3 regions of the Arthrobacter sp. Ha26 genome follow, and region 2 is predicted to be linked to each of the others. Evidence: predicted binding sites of a transcription regulator. Region 2 holds the regulator's gene; each other region holds the start of a gene.
The links. Region 2 encodes HrcA, which represses chaperone genes, less so after heat shock. Its sites were predicted from a motif close to TTNGCACTCGNNNNNNNCGAGTGCNAA; they were not measured.
Positions count from the first base shown of each region.

Region 1: a site for HrcA is predicted at 5,088-5,114, ahead of groES (co-chaperone GroES). Genes of this name have one in related genera too.
Region 3: a site for HrcA is predicted at 2,020-2,046, ahead of AC5RVY_RS02820 (Hsp20/alpha crystallin family protein). Genes of this name have one in related genera too.

Region 1 is NZ_JBNHGX010000001.1:218,314-225,524, reverse strand. Features, by position in the region: gene AC5RVY_RS00990 (glycoside hydrolase family 3 N-terminal domain-containing protein) at 202-1,647, shown strand; gene AC5RVY_RS00985 (shikimate 5-dehydrogenase) at 1,699-2,514, shown strand; gene AC5RVY_RS00980 (THUMP-like domain-containing protein) at 2,538-3,767, opposite strand; gene AC5RVY_RS00975 (hypothetical protein) at 3,821-4,192, shown strand; gene AC5RVY_RS00970 (DMT family transporter) at 4,123-5,046, opposite strand; gene groES (co-chaperone GroES) at 5,272-5,568, shown strand; gene groL (chaperonin GroEL) at 5,647-7,211, shown strand, end outside.
Region 2 is NZ_JBNHGX010000008.1:207,367-214,577, reverse strand. Features, by position in the region: gene AC5RVY_RS17840 (GerMN domain-containing protein) at 40-942, shown strand; gene AC5RVY_RS17835 (16S rRNA (uracil(1498)-N(3))-methyltransferase) at 953-1,735, opposite strand; gene dnaJ (molecular chaperone DnaJ) at 1,738-2,865, opposite strand; gene hrcA (heat-inducible transcriptional repressor HrcA) at 2,948-3,961, opposite strand; gene AC5RVY_RS17820 (DUF3097 domain-containing protein) at 4,136-4,990, shown strand; gene AC5RVY_RS17815 (DUF4870 domain-containing protein) at 5,176-5,586, shown strand; gene hemW (radical SAM family heme chaperone HemW) at 5,683-6,912, opposite strand; gene lepA (translation elongation factor 4) at 6,949-7,211, opposite strand, start outside.
Region 3 is NZ_JBNHGX010000001.1:590,569-597,779, forward strand. Features, by position in the region: gene AC5RVY_RS02810 (histidine phosphatase family protein) at 1-405, shown strand, start outside; gene AC5RVY_RS02815 (NAD(P)H-hydrate dehydratase) at 383-1,342, shown strand; gene AC5RVY_RS02820 (Hsp20/alpha crystallin family protein) at 1,522-1,944, opposite strand; gene AC5RVY_RS02825 (hypothetical protein) at 2,149-2,340, opposite strand; gene AC5RVY_RS02830 (S9 family peptidase) at 2,647-4,884, shown strand; gene AC5RVY_RS02835 (SRPBCC family protein) at 4,986-5,438, opposite strand; gene AC5RVY_RS02840 (peptidoglycan-binding protein) at 5,735-6,499, shown strand; gene AC5RVY_RS02845 (zinc metalloprotease) at 6,506-7,211, shown strand, end outside.

The DNA of each region.
Region 1 (7,211 bases), on a different contig from region 2:
GCGTCCTGTACCGCCGGCCCGGCGCCTGTCCCTGCGGAGGCGCCTGCCACGCCCGCCGCACCTTCCGCTTCACCGCGTACGACGCCGGCGTCTGGCAGTGCATCGCCGTCACCTTCCGCGACGCCGGACCCGGGCTTGCGGCCGCTGGGATGGGGCCCCCGGCAACGCGACCAGGAAGCAGCTGCCGCAGCGGTGGCCGCGATGTCCCTCGAACAGAAGGCCGGGCAGGTCCTGCTTCCCTTCTTCACCGGCACGGACGCTGCCGCCCATGCCGCCGTCGTCGAACGCCTCCACCTCGCCGGGGCCATCATCATGGGGGACAACGTCCCGCTGGACCCGCAGGGAAAGGTGGACGTTGCCGCCATGACCGCCGCCACCCAGCGGCTTGCCCAGGCTGCCCGGGCGGATGGCAGGCCCTGGCCCGGGATGATCGGCGTGGACCAGGAAGGCGGTATGGTGGCGCGGCTGGGGGCACCGCTGACAGAATGGCCGGCTCCCATGAGCTACGGTGCCGCAGGCAGCGGTCCCCTGGCGAGGGAAGCCGGGCAGGGGCTGGCCGGCGAGCTGGTGCCGTTGGGCTTCAATACGGATTTCGCGCCCGATGCTGACGTCACGATCGGCCCGGCGGATCCGGCCATCGGGGCCCGCTCCATGTCCGGTGATCCTGGCGCTGTCGCAGGCCTCAGTGTGGCGTTCTCCCAAGGCATGCTGGCCACGGGCGTCCTGCCTGCCGTGAAGCATTTTCCCGGGCACGGATCCGTTACCGCTGATTCTCACCAGAACCTTCCTTCGCAGCCTGCCACCGTAGCGCAACTCCAGGCCCGGGACTGGAAGCCCTTCCAGGCCGCCATCGCGGCCAGCGCGCCCATGGTGATGATGGGCCACATAGCCGTGCCTGCGCTGGAACCCGGGGTACCGGCGTCGCTCTCCGCCCCCGCGTATACCGCTTTGCGGGGCCTCGGTTTCAACGGCGTGGCCGTGACGGACGCCCTCAACATGGGGGCGGTGAGCAAGCAGTACCCGGCGGGTTCCGCCGCGGTAAAAGCCCTGGCGGCGGGAAGTGACCTCCTCCTAATGCCCGCGGACGTCCAGCTGGCCCATGCCGCCATTGTCGATGCAGTGGCCTCAGGTACCCTCCAGGCCGCGCGGCTCGATGAAGCCGCGGTGCGGGTGGCAACCATGATGACTTGGCACGCCCGGACGGCAGCCGGGACGGGTACAGCGGCAGGCGCCCCGGCCGGGAGCGGCGCGGCGCTCGCCGCCAAGGTTTCGGCCGCCGCCGTGACAGTTGTTGCCGGTCCCTGCTCGGGGGCCCTGACACCCGGTGCCGTGCAGGTGACTGGCGGCAGCCCGGCGGACAGGGAACGGTTCGCCGCTGCTGCTTCCCGCGCCGGACTCGCGGTCGGTTCCGGGCCCGTGGTCAGCCTCATCGGGTACGGCGGCCGCCCCGCCGGAGGGGACATCGCCGTCGCCCTGGACGCGCCCTGGCCGCTGCAGGACAGCCCCGCTCCCGTCAAGCTGGCCCTCTACGGCCGCAGCCCGGCCGCTTTCGACGCCCTCGCTGCCGTCCTCGCCGGCACGGCCACCGCCCCCGGAAAGCTGCCCGCCGCCGTCGGAAGCTACCCGGCGGGCACCGGCTGCCCCTAGGCCCAACTAAACCTGGCTACCAAGTTGGGTAGGACCGCGTTTAATGGTCAGGTGCCCATTCTGAATAAAGACATGACCCTCTGCATCTCGCTCTCGGCCCGGCCCAGCAACAACGGGACCCGGTTCCACAACCACCTCTATGAGCAGCTGGACCTGAACTGGATCTACAAGGCGTTCGCTCCCACCAACCTCGAGCAGGCCATCGCCGGCGTCCGCGGGCTGGGCATCCGCGGGTGCGCCATCTCCATGCCGTATAAGGAGGACGTGATCTCCCTCGTTGACGAGATGGACCCTTCGGCCAAGGCGATCGACTCGGTGAACACCATCGTGAACACCCACGGGCACCTGGTGGCCTACAACACCGACTACACCGCGATCGAACAGCTCCTCGCGTCCAACGAGGTCCCCTCCAGCTACTCCGTGCTGGTGCACGGGGCCGGAGGGATGGCCAAAGCGACCGTCGCAGCGCTGCGGGACGCCGGGTTCACCGACGTCACCGTCCTGGCGAGGAACGAAACCACCGGCCGGGCGCTCGCGGAACAGTACGGCTTCCAGTGGCGTCCGGAGCTCGACGGCGGGACGGCGGACCTGATCATCAACGTGACACCGCTGGGCATGGCCGGCGCCGACGCAGACACCGTGGCCTTCCCGCAGGAAACCATCGACGCCGCCCGCGTGGTCTTCGACGTGGTGGCCCTGCCGGCCGAAACCCCGCTGATCAAGGCGGCACGGGCCGCCGGCAAGCCCGTGATCACCGGAGCGGAAGTGGCCACCATCCAGGCACTGGAACAGTTCGTGCTGTACACCGGTGTCCGGCCCAGCGCGGAGCAGGTGCGGGCGGCCGAGGAGTTCATGCGCGCCCAGTAGCGGCGGGCGCCCGAAGCAGCGGCTTAGACCGGCTCCACCACGATGGCCACCCGGTCCTCCCCGATGCGGGTCAGGACCAGGGTGGCCGTTTTGGTGCCGGCCCTTTTGCCGGCCGCCTTCCCGCCCGGGAGCAGTTGCCTGCGCAGTTCCTCGGGGGTGACGGCGGTGCCGCGCTTCTTGATGTCCAGCACACCAATGCCCTCCGCCTTCACCCAGGCTTTGAGCGCCTTGACGTTGTAGGGCATCACGTCCAGGACTTTGTAGGCCCGGGCAAAGGGTGTGTCCACGAGTTCCGGGGCGCAGATGTAGGCGATGTGTTCGTCCACCAGGTGCCCGCCCAGTCGAAGGGCGACGTCGGCCACCAACCCTGCGCGGATCACCGCGCCGTCAGGTTCGTACAGGTAGCCTTCTACCGGACCCAGCGGGGCGGCCGGACCGGCGCCGAAGTCCTCGCCGCTGGTCAGCTCTGCGGCGCCCGCGACGCCCAGGACCAGGGCAGCCCTGCGGATTCCGGGCCTGCGCACGGCGTTGAACCACAGTGCCACTTCGGTCACGTCCCCGGCCACGGAAACCCATTGCGCTTCGCACTCGGCGGGTACCGAGTCATGCGGCATGCCCGGCCCCATCTTGACCCCGACCGCTTTGCCGGACGCCGCCAGCGACTCGGCAAAAGACAGCGGCGGCGAAAAGGCCTCGGGGTCCCAGATGCGTTTGGTGCCGGACGTGGAGGTGACCCGGCGGGCCGGATCCAGCCACACGCCGTCGATCCCGTCCAGCGGAACGGACATGGCGTCCGCGTGGACCACCGTGGCATTGGAAAAGGGGATCAGGTTCACCGTGGCGCAGGCCGCCGTCGTCTCATCCATCTCTACAGCGGTGACGTTAATGTCCAGCGATGCCAGCGCCAGGGAGTCGGCAGCGAGGCCGCATCCGAGGTCCGCCACGTGGCTGATGCCTGCTTCGGCAAACCGCTGGGCGTGCCGTGCCGCAACGTTGAGCCGCGTGGCCTGCTCCAGCCCGGCCTGGGTGAACAGCATCCGGCGGGCAAATTCGCCGAACTTCGCTTCGGCCTTGGTGCGGAGCCTGGACTGGGTCAGGACGGCGGACACCAATTCGGGGGAGTGCCCGGCCTTCCGCAGCGCGGAGTTGAGCTCGAAGGACGTGTCCTCCCGGTAGGGTCCCAGGGATGCCAGCAAGTCCCAGCCTTCGGGAGTGAGCAACGGCGCGATCTGGTCCTGGGGAGCGTGAGGCATGGGTTCCAGCCTAGTGGAGGAGGTCCCGGCGGGATGCCGATAGTGTTGAAACCATGGAAGAGAGCGCAGGCCCCCGGCAGTCCGATGAACCAGCCAAGGACAAGGGGCTCGCCAGATTTGCCCGCACTGCGCTGATTACCAGTGCCTTGGTGGCGGTCGTGTGCATCGGGCTCCTGGTGGTGATCTTCTTCCTGGATACGTTCAACGCCACCGTCTACTCGGTGGGCGGCAATGATATCTCCGGTGATACGCAGGAAGCGCGGGACATCCGCGGACTGTACGACGGCGCCCGCGCCGGAAGCATCGCCGTGCTGGTGGCCGCACTGCTGGCTGCGGCCGCCGCAGGGGCGCTCCTTTACCGGGCGCGGAATTCCGCCGGGGGCGATGGCGGAGAGGACGTTGACTTCGACGACCTCGGGCGCTGAGGCCGGCCGGCGCTGGTCAGCAGGACCCCGGAAATCACCAACAGGCCGCCCGCAACCTGCGGAAAGGTGATGGGCTGGCCCAAGGCGATGGTAATAAGGGCGGTGAAGACGGCGATGAGGTTCAGGTAGTTGCCCGCGTTCGCTGCCGTGGTCCGCTTCAGGGCCAGGTTCCACAACAGGTAGGAACACAGCGACGGAAACAGGGCAATGTAGGCAAGGGACCAGCCCTCGGCGGCCGTTCCGGGCAGGCCCGCGCCGGTGGCGAGGGCCACAGGGCTGAGGACGACGGCGGCCATCGCCACCTGGACAGCGGTGGACGTGATGGCGGGGATGTCCACTCTTCGCGCAAGGATCGTGTACAGGCCCCACACCGTGATGGCCGCGAGGATCAGCAGTTCGCCGGTGTTGATGGAGAATGTCAGCAGCCGGTGGATGTCCCCGCCCGTGAGGACCAGCAGGACGCCCGCCAGGCCAAGGCCGATCCCCAGCCAGCCCAGCGGCCGGGGCCTGTCGCCGAGAAGGACCACGGCCAGTACCACGATCAGCGCAGGGTTGGCGGCCGTCACCAGCGAGGCATTCAAGGCTGAGGTGTGGCCCAACGCGCTGTAAAGCAGCAGTGTGTAGGCGCTCATGCCCAAGGAGCTCAGGAGCAGCAGGACGGGCCAGCGGCGCAGGACGTTCCGCCAGTCCGGGCGTTCCACCGTATGGGCGATGACCAGGAGCGGCACCGCTGCCAGGGTCCACCGCCAGTACGTCAGCTGCAGCGGCTGCATGGTCTGCATGGCGGCTTGGCCGACGACGAAATTTCCGGCCCAGAAGAGGGTGGCAAGGATCAGGTATACAGCGGCGCGCACCGGTCAAATGTACACAGGAAGAGTTCGCGCATGACGAAACTCTGGCACTCGCCTTGACCGAGTGCTAACCCTTACATAGAGTCTTCATTAGCACTCTCCCTAGGAGGGTGCTAACACATGAAGAGCTGCCAGCCAGGCTGCTGCCGGCACCGCGACGACGGTTTGCCAGCCAGGGCGGGAAAGCTTTCCAGTCCACGAATTTGCTGACGAAAAGGAGAGGTCCGAGTGTCGGTCTCTATTAAGCCTCTTGAGGATCGTATTGTTGTCCGCCCGCTCGAAGCCGAGCAAACCACGGCTTCCGGCCTGGTCATCCCGGACTCCGCGCAGGAGAAGCCCCAGGAAGGCGAAGTTGTTGCAGTAGGCCCCGGCCGCTTTGACGACAACGGCAACCGCGTCCCGCTGGACGTTGCCGAGGGCGACGTCGTTATCTACTCCAAGTACGGCGGAACCGAAGTCAAGCACAGCGGCACCGAATACCTCGTGCTGTCCGCCCGCGACGTCCTGGCGATCGTCGTAAAGTAACTCTCTCGGATCCCCGTGCCGCTGGTCATGCCTTCTGCTGGTCAGCTGCGCGGGGTTCTGTCTTGAAAGGACTGAACCATGGCAAAGCAGCTTGCGTTTAACGACGCTGCCCGCCGGTCTCTTGAAGCCGGCATTGATAAGCTCGCCAACACCGTCAAGGTGACGCTGGGCCCGCGCGGCCGCAACGTCGTCCTGGACAAGAAGTGGGGCGCGCCCACCATCACGAACGACGGCGTCACCATTGCCCGCGAAGTCGAACTGGATGACCCCTACGAGAACCTTGGCGCACAGCTGGCCAAGGAAGTTGCCACCAAGACCAACGATGTTGCCGGCGACGGCACCACCACCGCAACGGTCCTGGCCCAGGCCCTGGTCAAGGAAGGCCTGCGCAACGTAGCGGCAGGCGCCGCTCCCGGCCAGATCAAGCGCGGCATCGAGGTTTCCGTGGAAGCCGTTGCCGCCCGCCTGCTGGAGAACGCCCGCCCCGTCGAAGGCACCCAGGTGGCCAGCGTTGCAGCCATCTCCGCCCAGAGCGACGAAGTTGGCGAGCTCCTGGCCGAGGCCTTCGGCAAGGTTGGCAAGGATGGTGTGATCACCATCGAGGAATCCTCCACCACCCAGACCGAACTGGTCCTCACCGAGGGCATGCAGTTCGATAAGGGCTACCTGTCCCCGTACTTCATCACGGATGCGGACCGCCAGGAAGCCGTCCTCGAGGACGCCCTCATCCTGATCAACCAGGGCAAGATCTCCTCGCTGCAGGAATTCCTGCCGCTGCTGGAGAAGGCCCTTCAGGCCGGCAAGCCGCTGTTCATCATTGCTGAAGACGTTGACGGCGAGGCCCTGTCCACGCTGATCGTCAACCGCATCCGCGGCACCCTGAACGTGGTTGCCGTCAAGGCACCGGGCTTCGGCGACCGCCGCAAGGCCATGCTGCAGGACATCGCCACCCTCACCGGTGCGCAGGTTGTGTCCCCGGAGCTGGGCCTGAGCCTGGACACCGTTGGCCTCGAGGTGCTGGGTACCGCCCGCCGCATCACGGTCACCAAGGACAACACCACCATCGTTGACGGGGCCGGTTCGACTGAGGACGTGGCAGCCCGTGTGGCACAGCTGCGCGCCGAGTTGACCCGCACCGACTCCGACTGGGACAAGGAAAAGCTCCAGGAGCGCCTGGCCAAGCTGGCCGGCGGCATCGGCGTGATCAAGGTTGGCGCAGCCACCGAGGTTGAGCTGAAGGAAAAGAAGCACCGCATCGAGGACGCCGTTTCCTCCACCCGCGCTGCCCTCGAAGAAGGCATCGTGGCCGGTGGCGGCTCTGCCCTGATCCACGCCCTCAAGGCACTGGATGAGGACCCTGCCGTCAAGGCACTCGAAGGCGACGCCGCCGCTGCCGTGGGCATCGTCCGCCGCGCGCTGGTCCAGCCGCTGCGCTGGATCGCCCAGAACGCCGGCTTTGATGGCTACGTCATCACCGCCAAGGTCGCCGACCTCGACACCAACAACGGCTTCAACGCCAAGTCGGGCGAGTACGAGGACCTGATCGCCGCCGGCGTGATCGACCCCGTCAAGGTCACCCGCGCAGCCCTCCGCAACGCAGCCTCCATCGCTGCCCTGGTTCTCACCACCGAGACCCTTGTCGC
Region 2 (7,211 bases):
CCCCGCCGGGGCGGACGAGCCTTGAACGGCGCCCGTTCAATGGTTCTTGCCGGGCTGCTCGCAGCGGTTCCTGTCCTTGCCGGCTGCATTGCCGAACCTGACGCCGTTCCCACGGGCGCCCTCGCCTCGAGTCCCGCTGCCACAGGCAGTGTGACGGGCGCACCGTCCACCAGCGCACCCCTGGAGACCACCCAGTCGTCCAACAAGGCACCGGTTTACTGGATCGGCCGCAGCAACAGCAACGTCTTCCTCTACCGGGAGTTCCGGGATGTTCCGGAGCAGGAAAATCCTGTGACGCGGGCCCTGCGGGCCATGATGTCCGAAAAGCCCCTGGACCCGGACTTCTTCACCCCGTGGCAAAACCCGAAGCAGCTCGCAACATCCATCTCCGGCAAGGACGTTATTACCGTTGACGTGTCGGAGGACGCCTTCAACAGCAACCTTGACGCCGATATGGCGGCCCGGGCCGTCCAGCAGCTGGTGTACACGGCCACCGCGGCTGCCGCCAGCTCCGGGCTGATCGATTCCGGGCAGCAGATCCGCGTGCGCATCCTGGTGGACGGGCACACCGATTATGTTGCTTTCGATCACGTGCAGCTGGGCTCCCTGATGGCGCGCACGGCAGGCCTCGTGGCCCCGGTGTGGATCATCGATCCGCAGGAAAACGTTGAGGTGGCCGACGGCAGCGTCAAGATCACCGGCCGCAGCACATCCCCGGGCAGCAAGCTTCGCTGGCAGATCCTGAGGTCCGGCGAGAACGGAAGCAAAACGCCGTTCCTGACGGGCGAAACCACCGCCGCGGCCGACCCCGCCCAGGCAGGAGTCTTCACGCTTGCCCTGAACCTGCCCAGCGGCGACTACGAGCTCCGGGTGGCACAAACCTCCGGCCCGGACGGCCAGCAGGGCGGCACGGAAGACACCCGGGGATTCAAAGTCCGCTAGCCCTGCGGCCTCAGGCTGCCGGACCTGCCCAGCGGCCCAGGATGTCGCTGGCAAGGACGACTGCGGCCGGACCGGCGGTGGAAGACCGCAGCACGTGATGTCCCAGCAGAGCGGTCACGGCTCCCTGGCCGCAGAGCTTCGTCACTTCGCGCTGGCTGATGCCTCCTTCGGGACCGACGATCAGCAGTACTTCCCGTGGCCCCTCTAAGGCCTCGTCAGCGAGCCAGGATTCCAGGACCAGCCGCAGCGGACGCACGGCGTCCTCGTGCAGGATGACGGCAAGATCAGCGGCCTCCACGGCGGAAGTGAGGCCGGCGGTGTCGACGGCGGCACGCACCTCCGGGATCCAGGCGCGGCGGGCCTGTTTGGCGGCCGCAGTGACAACTGACTGCCACTTTGCGTGGGCCTTGGCCGCACGGTCCCCCTTCCAACGCACGATGGACCGTTCGGACTGCCACGGAATCACGGCATCGATCCCGAGCTCAGTGGCGGTTTCGATGGCCAGCTCATCCCGGTCGCCCTTGGCCAGGGCCTGGACCAGCACCAACCTGACCTCGGGCCGCTCCTCAACGGAGATGGAGGTGCATTCGACGTCGAGCCCGGCGGCGGAGGCAGCACGTACTGTGCCGCTCATCCGTGTGCCGGCGCCGTCCACGATGTCCACTGGTTCGCCTAGGGCCAGCCGCTTGACGGCCACCGCGTGCCGGGCCTCGGGTCCTTCGAGGACAAAGCGCCCTTCCGGCGCCATCCGGTCCAGGGAGCCGGAGGCGGTAAAAAAGACGGGGTTGCTCACCGCTACAGGTTACCGAGCCGGTCCCGAAGCTTGGCGAACATTCCACCACTGGCGGCAAGCTTGCCCTCGGTGATCTGCTCGCCCCGGAGCTTGGCGAGCTGGCGGAGGAGGTCCTCCTGCGCCGGGTCCAGCCTGGCAGGCGTCTCCACCTGCAGGTGGACCTTCAGGTCGCCACGCCCATAACCGCGCAAGTGGGTTACGCCCAGCCCGCGCAGGGTGATGATTTCCCCCGACTGTGTTCCTGCCTTCACATCGATGTCCTGCGGGCCATCGAAAGTTTCCAGCGTTACGTCGGTTCCCAGCGCCGCCGCCGTCATGGGAATGTTCAACGTAGCGTGAAGGTCGTCGCCTTCGCGGACGTAGGTGGCGTCATTGTTGACACGGATTTCGACGTACAGGTCTCCGGCTGGGCCGCCGGCAGGACCGGCTTCGCCCTGGCCGGAGAGCTGGATCCGGGTGCCTGTGGCGACGCCGGCAGGTACCTTGATGGTCAGCGAACGCCGGCTGCGGATGCGGCCCTGCCCGTTGCACTCATTGCAGGGGTCCTTGATAACAGTTCCGAACCCTTCGCAGGTGCCGCACGGGGCTGCCGTCATCACCTGGCCCAGGATGGACCGGACCGCCCGCTGGACCTGGCCGCTGCCGCCGCAGATATCGCAACGTTCCGGGTGGGTACCGGGCCGGCAGCACGAGCCATCGCAGGTGGGGCAGATGACTGCAGTATCGACTTCAAGCTTCTTGTTGACGCCGAACACGGCGTCGCGCAGTTCGATCCTGACACTGATGAGCGCATCCTGACCGCGCCGGACGCGCGATGCGGGACCCGAGGAACCGCCAGCGCCGAAGAATGTATCGAAGATGTCCTGGAACGCAAAGCCCTGGCCGGCGTACGCGCCGCCGCCAAAGCCGTTGTCCGTGCCGTTCTCGTTGCCCGTGGTGTCATACACCCGGCGCTTCTGCGGATCAGAGAGAACCTCGTAGGCGTGGGTCACGGCCTTGAAGCGGTCTGCAACGTCCTCGCCGGGATTGACGTCCGGGTGAAGGGTGCGGGCCAGCTTGCGGTAGGCCTTCTTGATCTCTTCCCCGGTAGCATCCGGTGAGACTCCAAGGACTTCGTAGTGGCTGCTCAAAGTTCGTATCTCTTCCTTGTTGTTTTGCCTGCAGGTGTGCTGCGGGCACTACTGTTCATGCCTGGACGCCGGACCTCGCCGGTCAGGGTCCCAAAATGCGAGACAGGTACCGGGCCACAGCCCGGACCGCGGCCATCGTGGTGGGATAGTCCATCCTGGTGGGGCCCAGCACGCCGATCTTCGCGACACTGTCAGGCCCGTAACCTGTGGCAACCACCGACGCCTCGGCAAGTCCGTCGTAAGGGTTCTCACGGCCGATGCTGACGGCCACGCCGCGGTGGTCCTGCGCCATCTCACTCAGGAGCCGGAGCATCACCACCTGTTCCTCCAGCGCTTCCAGTACGGGGCCGATGCTGAGCGGAAAGTCCACATTGGAGCGGGCCAGGTTGGCTGTCCCGGCCATCACCATGCGGTCCTCCCGGCTGCTGTGTGCGAGCCCCTCCAGCCCGTGCGCCAGCGCCTGCGCCGCCTGGCGCTGTGCGGGGGCGACGCCGGACACCACCGCGGGCAATGACTGCGCCAGCTGGCTCAAGGGACTCCCGCCGAGGGATCCCAGGAAATGGGCACGCAGCGCGCCTAGGACGTCGTCGCCAAGGTCCTGCCCGACGTCGATGACCCGTTGCTCGACTTTGCCGCTGTTGGCGATCAGCACCACGAGCACCTTGCGTGGTGCAAGGAGGACAAATTCGATGTGGCGCACCAAAGCCCGGTTGAGGTGCGGATACTGGACGACGGCAACCTGGTTGGTCAGCTGGGACAGCAGCCGGACCGTGCGCTCCAGCACGTCGTCGAGGTCGTCGGCGCCTTCCAGCAGGGACTGTATGGCCCGCCGCTCCGCCTGGGACAGCGGCTTGACCGCAGAGATCTGGTCCACGAAGAGCCGGTAGCCCTTGTCCGTGGGAATGCGGCCTGCACTGGTGTGCGGGGCGGTGATCAAGCCTTCATCCTCAAGGGCCGCCATGTCGTTGCGGATGGTGGCGCTGGAGACACCAAGATGGTGACGTTCCACCAGGGCCTTGGAGCCGACCGGCTCGCGGGAGTGGACGTAGTCCTCCACGATGGCCCGGAGAACTTCCAGCTTGCGCGGTTCGCTCACGCTCCACCTCCATCCAGGGATCAGGGCAGCCGTTCAGCCTGCACCGTACCTCACAGGCTTTAGCACTCGACATGCCTAAGTGCTAACAGTCTATTATGACTCGGCCCGTTGTTAGCATTGGTACCGCTCCGGGCGAAATTCCGGGCCAGGACCAGCAGGAAGCGGAGTAATTCCATGCAATACCAGAACTGGGGAGCCCAGGACCTGACCGCCCCCGCCCGGACGCAGCTGCCCGAAGTGCCCGTGGAGCGTGGAATGGTACTGGAGGAGGTCCAGTCCGGCTGGGTGGGCGCTGTGACGCGGGTGGAAAAATCCGGCGGCATGCACGTGGTGGCACTGGAGGACCGCCGGGGCAAGTCCCGGTCCTTCCGGCTCGGGTTCGGTTTCCTTCTCGAAGGCCAGGCGATCCGGCTGATGCCGCCTGCTCCCAAGCAGGCCCAGGGCAACGGCGCGGCAGCCTCGAGGACTGCCTCAGGTTCGGTCCGGGTGGCGGGGCAACGGGCACAGGTGGCCAAGGCGAGCCGCATTTGGGTGGAAGGAAAGCACGACGCCGAACTGGTGGAGAAGGTCTGGGGCGACGACCTCCGGGTGGAGGGCATCGTCGTCGAACCCCTGCACGGCATTGATGACCTCGCCGCCGCCGTCACCAATTTCAGGCCCGGCCCCGGACGGCGCCTGGGCGTTCTCGTTGACCACCTGGTGCCCAACTCCAAGGAGTCGCGCATCGCCGACGCCGTGATGGCCTCCCCCGGCGCTGCGGGAAACGTCCTGATTGTTGGCCACCCCTATGTAGACGTGTGGCAGGCGATCCGGCCCGCAGTTCTGGGCATTGAGAAGTGGCCGGAAGTGCCGCGCGGGCAGGACTGGAAAACGGGCATCCTGGCTGCTTTCGGCTGGCCGCACGCCACCAAGGAGGACATTGGCCTGGGCTGGCAGAAACTGCTGGGCGCCGTCCGGACCTACGCGGACCTGGAAGCGTCGCTGCTGGGCAGGGTGGAGGAAGTCATCGACTTCCTGACCGTTCCCTGAGCTGAAGGAATACGCACGGGTTCGCCGGGCGGAGGTTCACCGGGCTTCCGGCGGGGTACGCCGACCGAAGGCAGGCACGGAGGCCTGCACCAAGTATCCTTGGTACTGCGGTAGCTGCGGTGGCAGCGCCGCAGCAGATTTTGGCATTCTTAGTCGGCACCATTGCACTTTCGAAGGAACAGACCGTGGCAGAAAACGCACGTGATCACAGGGACAGCCAGGGCCGTTCGGAGTACCACGGCGTCCCGGCGAATGCGCTGCCCCTGACGGCCAGCGAAGACAGGCAGTGGGCCACGCTCTCACACTTCGGTGGAATCCTGGGCTGCGTTCCCGCACTCCTGATCTACCTGATCTTCCGCGACCGTGGACCGTTCACCGCACAGGAGTCAAAAGAGGCGCTGAACTTCAGCCTTCCGCCCACCATCGCCGCCGTCGTTGCCAATATCCTGGTTTTCGTGCCCGTGGTGGGCAACATCTTCGCCGTGATCGCCACGCTGATCTGGATCGCCCTGACCTGCTTCTCCGTGGCGGCAGGCATCCACGTGAACCGCGGCCAGCCGCACCGGTACCAGTACAACCTCCGCTGGATCAAGTAATCCCCACCGGCCCCCTCGCCTCGCAAGCTCGGCAGGGAACCCTGCCGGCGTGGGCCCACCCACCAGCCGGCCGGCCGATGACGCGGGCCGGGAACGTCAGTCCGGAAGGACGCGTCGCACCACAGCATCGGCCAGCAGCCGGCCTTTGAGGGTGAGGACGAGCCGGCCCCGGAAGGCGGCGGCCGGTTCCACCAGGCCGTCGGCGATCAGGCCGGCCACCTCGTGCCTGCCGTCCGCACCGAGCGTGGACACTGCCAGCCCGGACTGCAGCCGGGCCTCCAGCATCACCCGCTCCACATCCCGGGTTTCCGGGTCCAGCGTTTCACGGCCGGCAGCAGGCGAGAGCCCCTGGGCCAGGCGGCCCGCATAGGCCGTGGGGTGCTTGACGTTCCACCAGCGCACGCCGCCCACGTGGGAGTGTGCACCGGGCCCAATCCCCCACCAGTCATCGCCCCGCCAGTACGCGAGGTTATGCCGGCATGCCTGCTCCGGAGTGCGGGCCCAGTTGCTGACCTCGTACCAGTCCAAGCCTGCTTCGCTGATCAGCTGGTCGGCCAGTTCATACTTGTCGGCGTGGTCATCGTCGTCGATACCGGGAACCTCGCCACGGCGGATCTGGGCGGCCAGCTTGGTGCCGTCCTCAACAATCAGCGCATAAGCACTGATATGGTCCGGCTCGTAGGACAGGGCGGTCTCCAGGGAATGGCGCCAGTCCGCGAGGGACTCCCCCGGCGTCCCGTAAATCAGGTCCAGGCTCACCGCAAGTCCCGCCTCCCGCGCCCAACGGACCACCTGCGGCACCCGGCTCGGCGTGTGGGTGCGGTCCAGCACCTTGAGGACGTGCGGAACTGCGGACTGCATGCCGAACGAGACCCTGGTGAATCCCGCCTCCTTCAGGACCGCGAGGGACTCCGGGGTGACGGAGTCCGGGTTCGCTTCCGTGGTGACCTCGGCGTCGTCGTCAATACCCCACTGATCGATGGCGCGGCGGAGGATCAGGGCAAGGTCTTCGGCGGGCAGCAGCGTTGGGGTGCCCCCACCGAAGAAGACGGTGCTGAGCTTCCGGGAAGGAAGGCCCGACGCCGACAGGACCTTGGCTGCCATTGAAACTTCAGCCGCGGCGGTGCCGGCGTAGGCATCCTGGGATGCCCCGCCGCCCAGTTCAGTGGCCGTATAGGTATTGAAGTCGCAGTAGCCGCAGCGCACTGCGCAGAACGGAATGTGGACATACAGGCCGAAGGCGCGGTCGGCAGCACGGTCTGCCGCCTGTGCAGGCAGCAGACCGTCCGACGGCGCCGGGTCGCCGAGGGGAAGAGTGCTAGGCATTGCAGGGGCCTCCGGTGTTGCCGGACGCGGTGTTCACTACTTCTTGGCCTTGTCCTTGGACTCGTCGGTGGTCAGCGCGGCAATGAAGGCTTCCTGGGGGACCTCTACGCGGCCCACCATCTTCATGCGCTTCTTGCCTTCCTTCTGCTTCTCGAGCAGTTTCCGCTTACGGGAAATGTCACCGCCGTAGCATTTGGCGAGGACGTCCTTGCGGATGGCGCGAATACTTTCGCGGGCGATGATCCTGGAGCCGATGGCCGCCTGGATGGGCACCTCAAACTGCTGGCGCGGGATGAGCT
Region 3 (7,211 bases), on a different contig from region 2:
CGGAGGGGGGTGGAAAAGCGCTTCCCGGAGGAGGCCGAACGCCGGGAGTGGCTGGGCAAGATGTACTACCGACCGCCGGGCGGGGAATCATGGGCCGACGTGGCATTGCGCCTGCGCTCCGTCCTGGACGAGCTGAACAACCTCAGCACCGGGCACCGGGTGATGCTGGTCTGCCATGACGCCGTGATCATGCTGTTCCGGTACGTGCTGGAGGGCATGAACGAGCGGGAACTCCTGGACTTGGCGGCGAACACGTCCGTCCTTAATGCCTCGCTGACACGGTATGTCCGGCCGTCAGGGGCGGGTCCCTGGACATTGGAGAGCTTCAACGTTGCGGACCACCTCACGGAGCAGGGTGTCACAGTCACCGAGCATGCGGGGGATGCCAGTGTCCACCCGAAATGAGTCCACGTCCCCCACGCTGGTGACGCCGTCGCTGCTGCGTGACTGGCCGCTGCCGGCCGCGGGCGAGGACAAGTATTCACGCGGCTCGGTGCTGGTGATCGGGGGCGCACGGTTCACCCCGGGTGCTGCGCTGCTGGCCGGCACTGCCGCCCTGCGGGCCGGCGCGGGCAAACTCACGCTGGCGGTGGCGGAATCCGTGGCCATGCAGGTAGCTGTGGCGCTCCCCGAATGCGGGGCCATGGGGCTGCCCGAAACCCCTGATGGGTCGGTGACAGGCGAAGGGCTGGACGTGCTCTCGTCCTACCTCAACCGGGCGGACGCGATCCTGGTGGGCCCCGGGCTGGATGACCAGGACCTTGCCGAGGCTCTGTTGCGGGCCCTGCTCGATCGGGAGACCGACGGCGGTTCAGGCTCGGGTGATTCAGGCTCCGGTGAGGGAAAAGGGGGCGGAGGTCCCGCCGTCGTTCTTGATGCGTATGCCTTGGGCGGCCTGCTGAAAGTGGCCGACCAGCTGGACCCGTGGAAGGGGCGGCTGATCCTCACGCCGAATCCCAAGGAGGCGGCTGTCCTGCTGGAGCGCGACGTGGATGACCTGGCGGCAGATGTTGCTGAAATTGCGGATAAGTTCCAGGCGGTGGTGAGCTGCCAGGGCCTGATCGCCCGGCCGTCCGGCGGGGACGCGGCCGACGAACCGGAGCTGTGGCAGATGACCACGGGTTATGGCGGACTGGGAACATCCGGAAGTGGCGACGTGCTGGCCGGCGCGATTGCGGGCCTCCGCGCACGGGGAACCAGCAGCACGCAGGCGGCCTGCTGGGGGACGCATCTGCACGCCGCGGCAGCCGACCGGCTCGCCAGCAGGATGGGCCCCCTCGGCTTCCTCGCCCGCGAGCTCGCCGACGAACTGCCCGCCCTGATGCTGGAGCTGAACACCTAAACGCATTGCAGGGACACCTGGGCATGGGATGACCCCCGGCTGAAGCCGGGGGCCACCGTATCGGGAGGTTCAGGTGTAGGCTGCCGGTGCGCTTTAAGCGCTGTGGCGTGCATACTTGGCGATCCGCCCAAAAGGCAGTCAACAATTAATCAATACCCGACGTCCCGATCCTGTTGAGACTAGGCGGAAATTTCCTGCTTTGCCCCCTTCGTTTCAATTTCAATCTTGCGCGGCTTGGCCTTTTCGGCGACAGGAATCCGCAGCGTCAGGACACCGGCGTCGTAGCTTGCCTTGACGTTATCGGTATCCAGGGTGTCCCCGAGGATCAGCTGGCGGCTGAACACGCCGCGCGGCCGCTCGGAGGCGATCAACTCGGTGTCTTTGCCTGCAGGCTCAGGGCGCTCGGCCCGCACCGTCAGGACATTCCGTTCCACATCCAGATCCACTGAATCCAGTGCCACGCCGGGCAGATCAAAGGCGACGACGAATTCCTGGTCCTCACGCCAAGCGTCCATGGGCATCGCTGCCGGACGCGCTGCCGTTCCGAGGACCTGCTGGGCCAGCCTGTCCAGCTCGCGGAACGGATCGGTTCGCATCAACATGGCTTCCCTCCTCGTAAGAGACGGTCCAACATTGGTTGTGGTACCAGCCGATCTATGTTGGCTGATATAGATTTTTTACCACTGGGCCAGCAGGTCTGCAAGCGGTTTTGGGGAAGATTTTTCATGCTTTTTCAGTCCGCGCGGACACGGCGAAGGGGCCCCCTGCGGTGTGCGGAAGGCCCCTTCTTTTAGGGGTTTGGGCAATCAGCTCCGGGTGGGATCCGGACGCAGCGGTGCGGGCCCTGGATCCGGCACCGGCAGCGGACCGGGAGGTTCCGGCGCGGGGAACGGATTGGGCGGCTGCGGGCCGGGATGGCCGGGCTGGGTGGGATCAGGCTGGTCCGGGCCTGGTTCCGGCGGGAACGGTTCGGGCTCGTGCACTGGCGGGATGGTCATATGCTTCCCCTCTCACGCTGGGCGGATGTGCCTTAGCGTGAACAGGATACGCCTGCGCCCGGAACCCCACTAGGCCACCCGACCTCCCCGGATGCGCTATCAGGTTTGGTCCCCAAGACGGGCCGTTGGGGACCAAACCTGATAGCGCATCGTCCGGATTCGCGCGAAAGGTGATGGGGCGTCGGGCCGAAAGGGGCGGAAGGTGATGGAGGGTTTCGGGGTGGTGTTGACGGGGTCGCGCGGCGGAGCTCTCGTCCGGTAGCGAACGGCCGGTCCATTGTCGGGGCGGGTCGATATATTGAAACCATGACCCAGACTCCCCTGCAGGATTCCGCCAGCACCGCGACTGCCACGCCCGCTCCCCCGGTTGCCAGGAAGGTCCCCACCGAACGCACGCACCACGGGGACACCTATGTGGATAACTACGAGTGGCTGCGGGACAAGGAATCCCAGGAAGTTGTGGAGCACCTGAAGGCGGAGAACGCCTACCAGGAAGCGGTCACAGCCCATCAGGAGCCGCTGCGCGAGGCCATCTTCCAGGAAATCAAGGGCCGCACCCAGGAAACAGACCTCTCCGTCCCGCACCGCAAGGACGACTGGTGGTACTTCAGCCGCTCCGTGGAGGGCAAGGAGTACGGCATCCAGTGCCGGGTCAAAGCAGAAAACACGGGCAATCCAATCCGGGACTGGACTCCGCCCCGCGTGGAACCCGGGGTGGACATCCCGGGCGAACAGGTCCTGCTGGACGGCAACGTCGAGGCCGAGGGCAAGCCCTTCTTCTCCGTCGGCGGCACGGCCGTGACAGTGGACGGGAACCTCTACGCCTACGCAGTGGACAACAGCGGCGACGAACGCTTCACCCTGCGCATCAAGGACCTTCGCACGGGTGAGCTCCTTCCGGACGTCATCGAGAACATCTTTTACGGCGTCTCCTTCTCCCCGGACGGCGCCCGCATCTTTTACACCGTGGTGGACGAGTCCTGGCGCCCCTACCAGGTCAAGGCACACACCCTGGGTACTCCCGTCGAGGAAGACGCGGTGATTTATCAGGAGGACGACGCCGCCATGTGGCTCGGCTTCGAGCTCTCCGCCGACAGGCGCTACCTCGTGCTGGGCATTGGCTGCTCCGAGTACAGCGAGACCCGCCTGCTCCGCTTCGATGACCCTGCGGGCGAACTGACAACGGTGATCTCGCGCAACGAGCGCGTGCTGTACGAGGCCGAGCCGTTCCTGCTGACGGGCCCGGACGGCGGAAAATCGGAGAAGATCCTGCTGACGCACAACCGCGGGGCCGTCAACTCCATGGTTTCCCTGGCAGATCCGGCCGAGCTCAGCAAGCCGCTGGCAAAGCAGCAGTGGGACACCGTGGTGGAGCATTCCGACGACGTCCGCGTCAATGGCGCGGGGGTCACCTCCACGCACCTCGTGGTGTCCATCCGCAAGGACACCATCGAACGTGTCCTGGTGATGGGGCTGTCCGGGCTGGGGACAGCCGCACAGGAACCGCCAGTGGAGCCGGCGTTTGATGAGGAGCTGTACACGGCCGGCGTGGGCGGCTCGGATTACGAGGCCCCGTTGATCCGCCTGGGGTACACCTCCTACTTCACGCCGTCGCGGGTTTACGACTTCGTGCTGCCCACCCCCGAACAGCCCGCCGGGGAGCTGCTGCTCCGGAAGGAAAGCCCCGTGCTGGGCGGCTACGACGGCAGTGACTACGTGGCCACGCGCGAGTGGGCGAAGGCCCAGGACGGAACCCGGATCCCGCTCTCGGTGCTGCGGCACAAGGCAGTCCGGCAGGATTCGACGGCGGCTGGCCTGGTGTACGGCTACGGCTCCTACGAGATGAGCATGGACCCGGGCTTCGGCATTGCGCGGCTGTCCCTGTTGGACCGCGGAGTGGTGTTCGTGATCGCCCACATCCGCGGCGGCGGTGAGCTGGGCCGGCACTGGTACGAGAACGGCAAGAAGCTCACCAAGAAGAACACGTTCACCGACTTCATCGACGCCACCGACTGGCTGGCCGGTTCCGGCTGGGTGGATCCCACCAGGATCGCCGCGTTGGGCGGCTCGGCCGGCGGGTTGCTCATGGGTGCCGTAGCGAATATTGCACCGGAAAAGTACGCCGCAATTGTGGCGCAGGTGCCGTTCGTGGACCCGTTGACCAGCATCCTTGACCCCGAACTGCCCCTGTCTGCGCTGGAGTGGGAAGAGTGGGGCAATCCGATCACGGACCCCGAGGTTTACGCGTACATGAAGTCGTACGCCCCTTACGAGAACATACGCCCGGCGGCGTATCCGAAGATTGCCGCCGTGACCTCCTTCAATGACACCCGGGTCCTCTACGTGGAGCCTGCCAAGTGGGTGCAGGAGCTGCGGAACAAGACCACCGGAACCCAGCCGATTGTGATGAAAATCGAGATGGACGGCGGCCATGGCGGCGCGTCCGGCCGCTACGTCCAGTGGCGCGAACGGGCCTGGGACTACGCCTTCATCGCCGATTCACTCGGGGCCAGGGAGGTGCTGCCGGGCGCCGGCCTGCGGTAACACTTAAGGCGACGACGGCGGGCGGGTCCCGCCGTCGTTCGTCCGTCTTGCGCCGATGCGCCGTGCCCCAGGCTGGGGGCTCCCGGGCAGGTCTTTGGACATCAATACTGCGGGTGCTCGGCAAGCCACTCCGCCAGGGTTTCCAGGTTCGCGCGGACCGTCCTCCCCTGTGCGCGTTCCACCAGGGAGTCGGCCAGTTTGCCAAAGACCCCGCCCAAGCCGGACGCGGCGTCGATCCTCTGGGTGAGGCGGGTGCCGTCGGCAGCCGGTTCGAGTGTGAACGCGACCGTAAAGTCCAGCTTGCCCTCGACCGAACGGGACACCATGCGCCGGGGCGGATCGAACTCGATGACCTCCACAGTCCAGTCAAACTGGCGCCCCATGATCTTGCTGGTACCGCGGCCCCGGGAACCGAGGCCAACCGGGCCTTCCCCCACCTGCGCAGACGAGGTGACGGAGGAATCATAGACGGCGATGTTTTCGAACTTCGAGAGGAAGTCAAAGACCTCCTGCGGCGGCCTTGCAATAACCACACTTTCCTCTACAACAGGCACAGCAGTCTCCTTTGGAAGGCACCTGATCCGGCCCGGCTGGCCGGCGCATGGGCAGGCACAGCGCCAGAGTGGACCCGGAGCCTGCCAGTGTCAATGCCCTGCGGGAGAGCAAAGCCGGGCTGCAGGGAGGGCAGCCTCCTGCGCCACTCCGACCCGCCTGACCGCCCTGACCTGCTGCAACAGGGCGCGCGGCAGGTCCCGCGCAATTCCCAAAAAAGCTAATCATGCTTACCATTGTCTGGCGTTGGCTGCCCGCTGGGGGCAGGAGTACCGGCGTTGAATGTGGAGGTTTGAGCATGGAACAGGAAATGCGTCCCGTGACCGCTGACGAACTGATCGCAGAACAGGCAACGGCTTTGCCCGATAAGGAAGTTGCCTCTGTCCTTGACCTGAACGCGGACCTGGACCTGGGCATCGACGCGGCAGCGCCCATTGATCTCGCCGTGGCCGCCAACGCCAACGTCGCTGCCCCGATTGACGCCGCCGCTTCTGCCAACATCCTCTCCTACGGCTCGGACGCGCAGGCGCTGGCGGACCAGGGCGTCATGATTGACCAGAGCATCGTGGCCGACGCGAACGCCGAGTCCACGCAGGACAGCGTCATCGACCAGGGCAACGACACCGTCGATGACGGCACGTCGGGCACCGACGGCACGTCAACTACCGGGGGCACAGAAGCGGCCGGCACCGAAACGGCGGCCGACGGCGGCACCCTCCTTCCGGATGGAGCGGGCACCGACGGGCTCGTCTCCGACGGCGGCCTGACCGACGCCCTGCCCGACGTTGGCGCGCTGCCCGTGGATCCCGCAGCGGCGCTCGACGGGGACCTGCTCAACGTCAACGTGGACCTGGCAGCCGACGCGGATATTGCGGCTCCCATCAACGGTGCCGTGGCCGCCAATGCGAACGTCGCCGCACCGATCGACGCCGCCGTCGCAGCCAACATCGGTTCCATCGACAGCCAGGCCTACGCCGTGGCGGACCAGGACGCCTTGATCACCCAGCACATCGAGGGCGAAGCCAACGCCTCCGCCGACCAGCAGTCCGACCTCGAACAGTAAGCCCAGATGACCCACACCAGCGGCGGGCCGCGCTCCCAGGCCGGCCCGCCGTCGTCTGCTGTGCCCTTTGCCGAACAGCGGCCGCACGTCCCTGCCACGGCGGATGGCGTGCAGCTCATCGGCCCGTCCCAGGGATCCGGCTACCGGGAGCCGCCGTCGCTGGTGCGCCGCGCGGACGGCCAGACCCTCCAGCTGACGCCGTTGCTGTTCGCGGTGCTGGAAGCGGTGGACGGCAGGCGGACGGTGGAGGACATCGCCCAGCACGCCAGCCAGGCAACCGGGCGGCTGATCAGCGCCGAAAATGTGCGCACCCTGATCGATTCTCAACTCCTGCCGCTGGGCCTGCTCCGGCTGGCAGACGGCTCGCAGCCCCAAGTTCGCAAGGCCGACCCACTGCTGGGCATGCGCTTCCGCTACACCGTGACGGACCCGGAACGCACCCGCCGGATCACGGGACCGTTCGCGGTGCTGTTCAACCCGTTCATTGTGGTGGCCGTGACGGTGGCATTCCTGGCCTCGTGCTGGTGGGTGCTTATGGTGAAGGGGCTGGGATCGGCCACCCATGAAGCGTTCGGGAACCCTGTCCTGCTGCTGCTGATCTTTGCCGTCACCATCCTCTCCGCCGGCTTCCACGAGTTCGGACATGCCGCAGCCGCCCGCAAAGGCGGCGCCACACCGGGCGCCATGGGTGCCGGCGTCTACCTCATTTGGC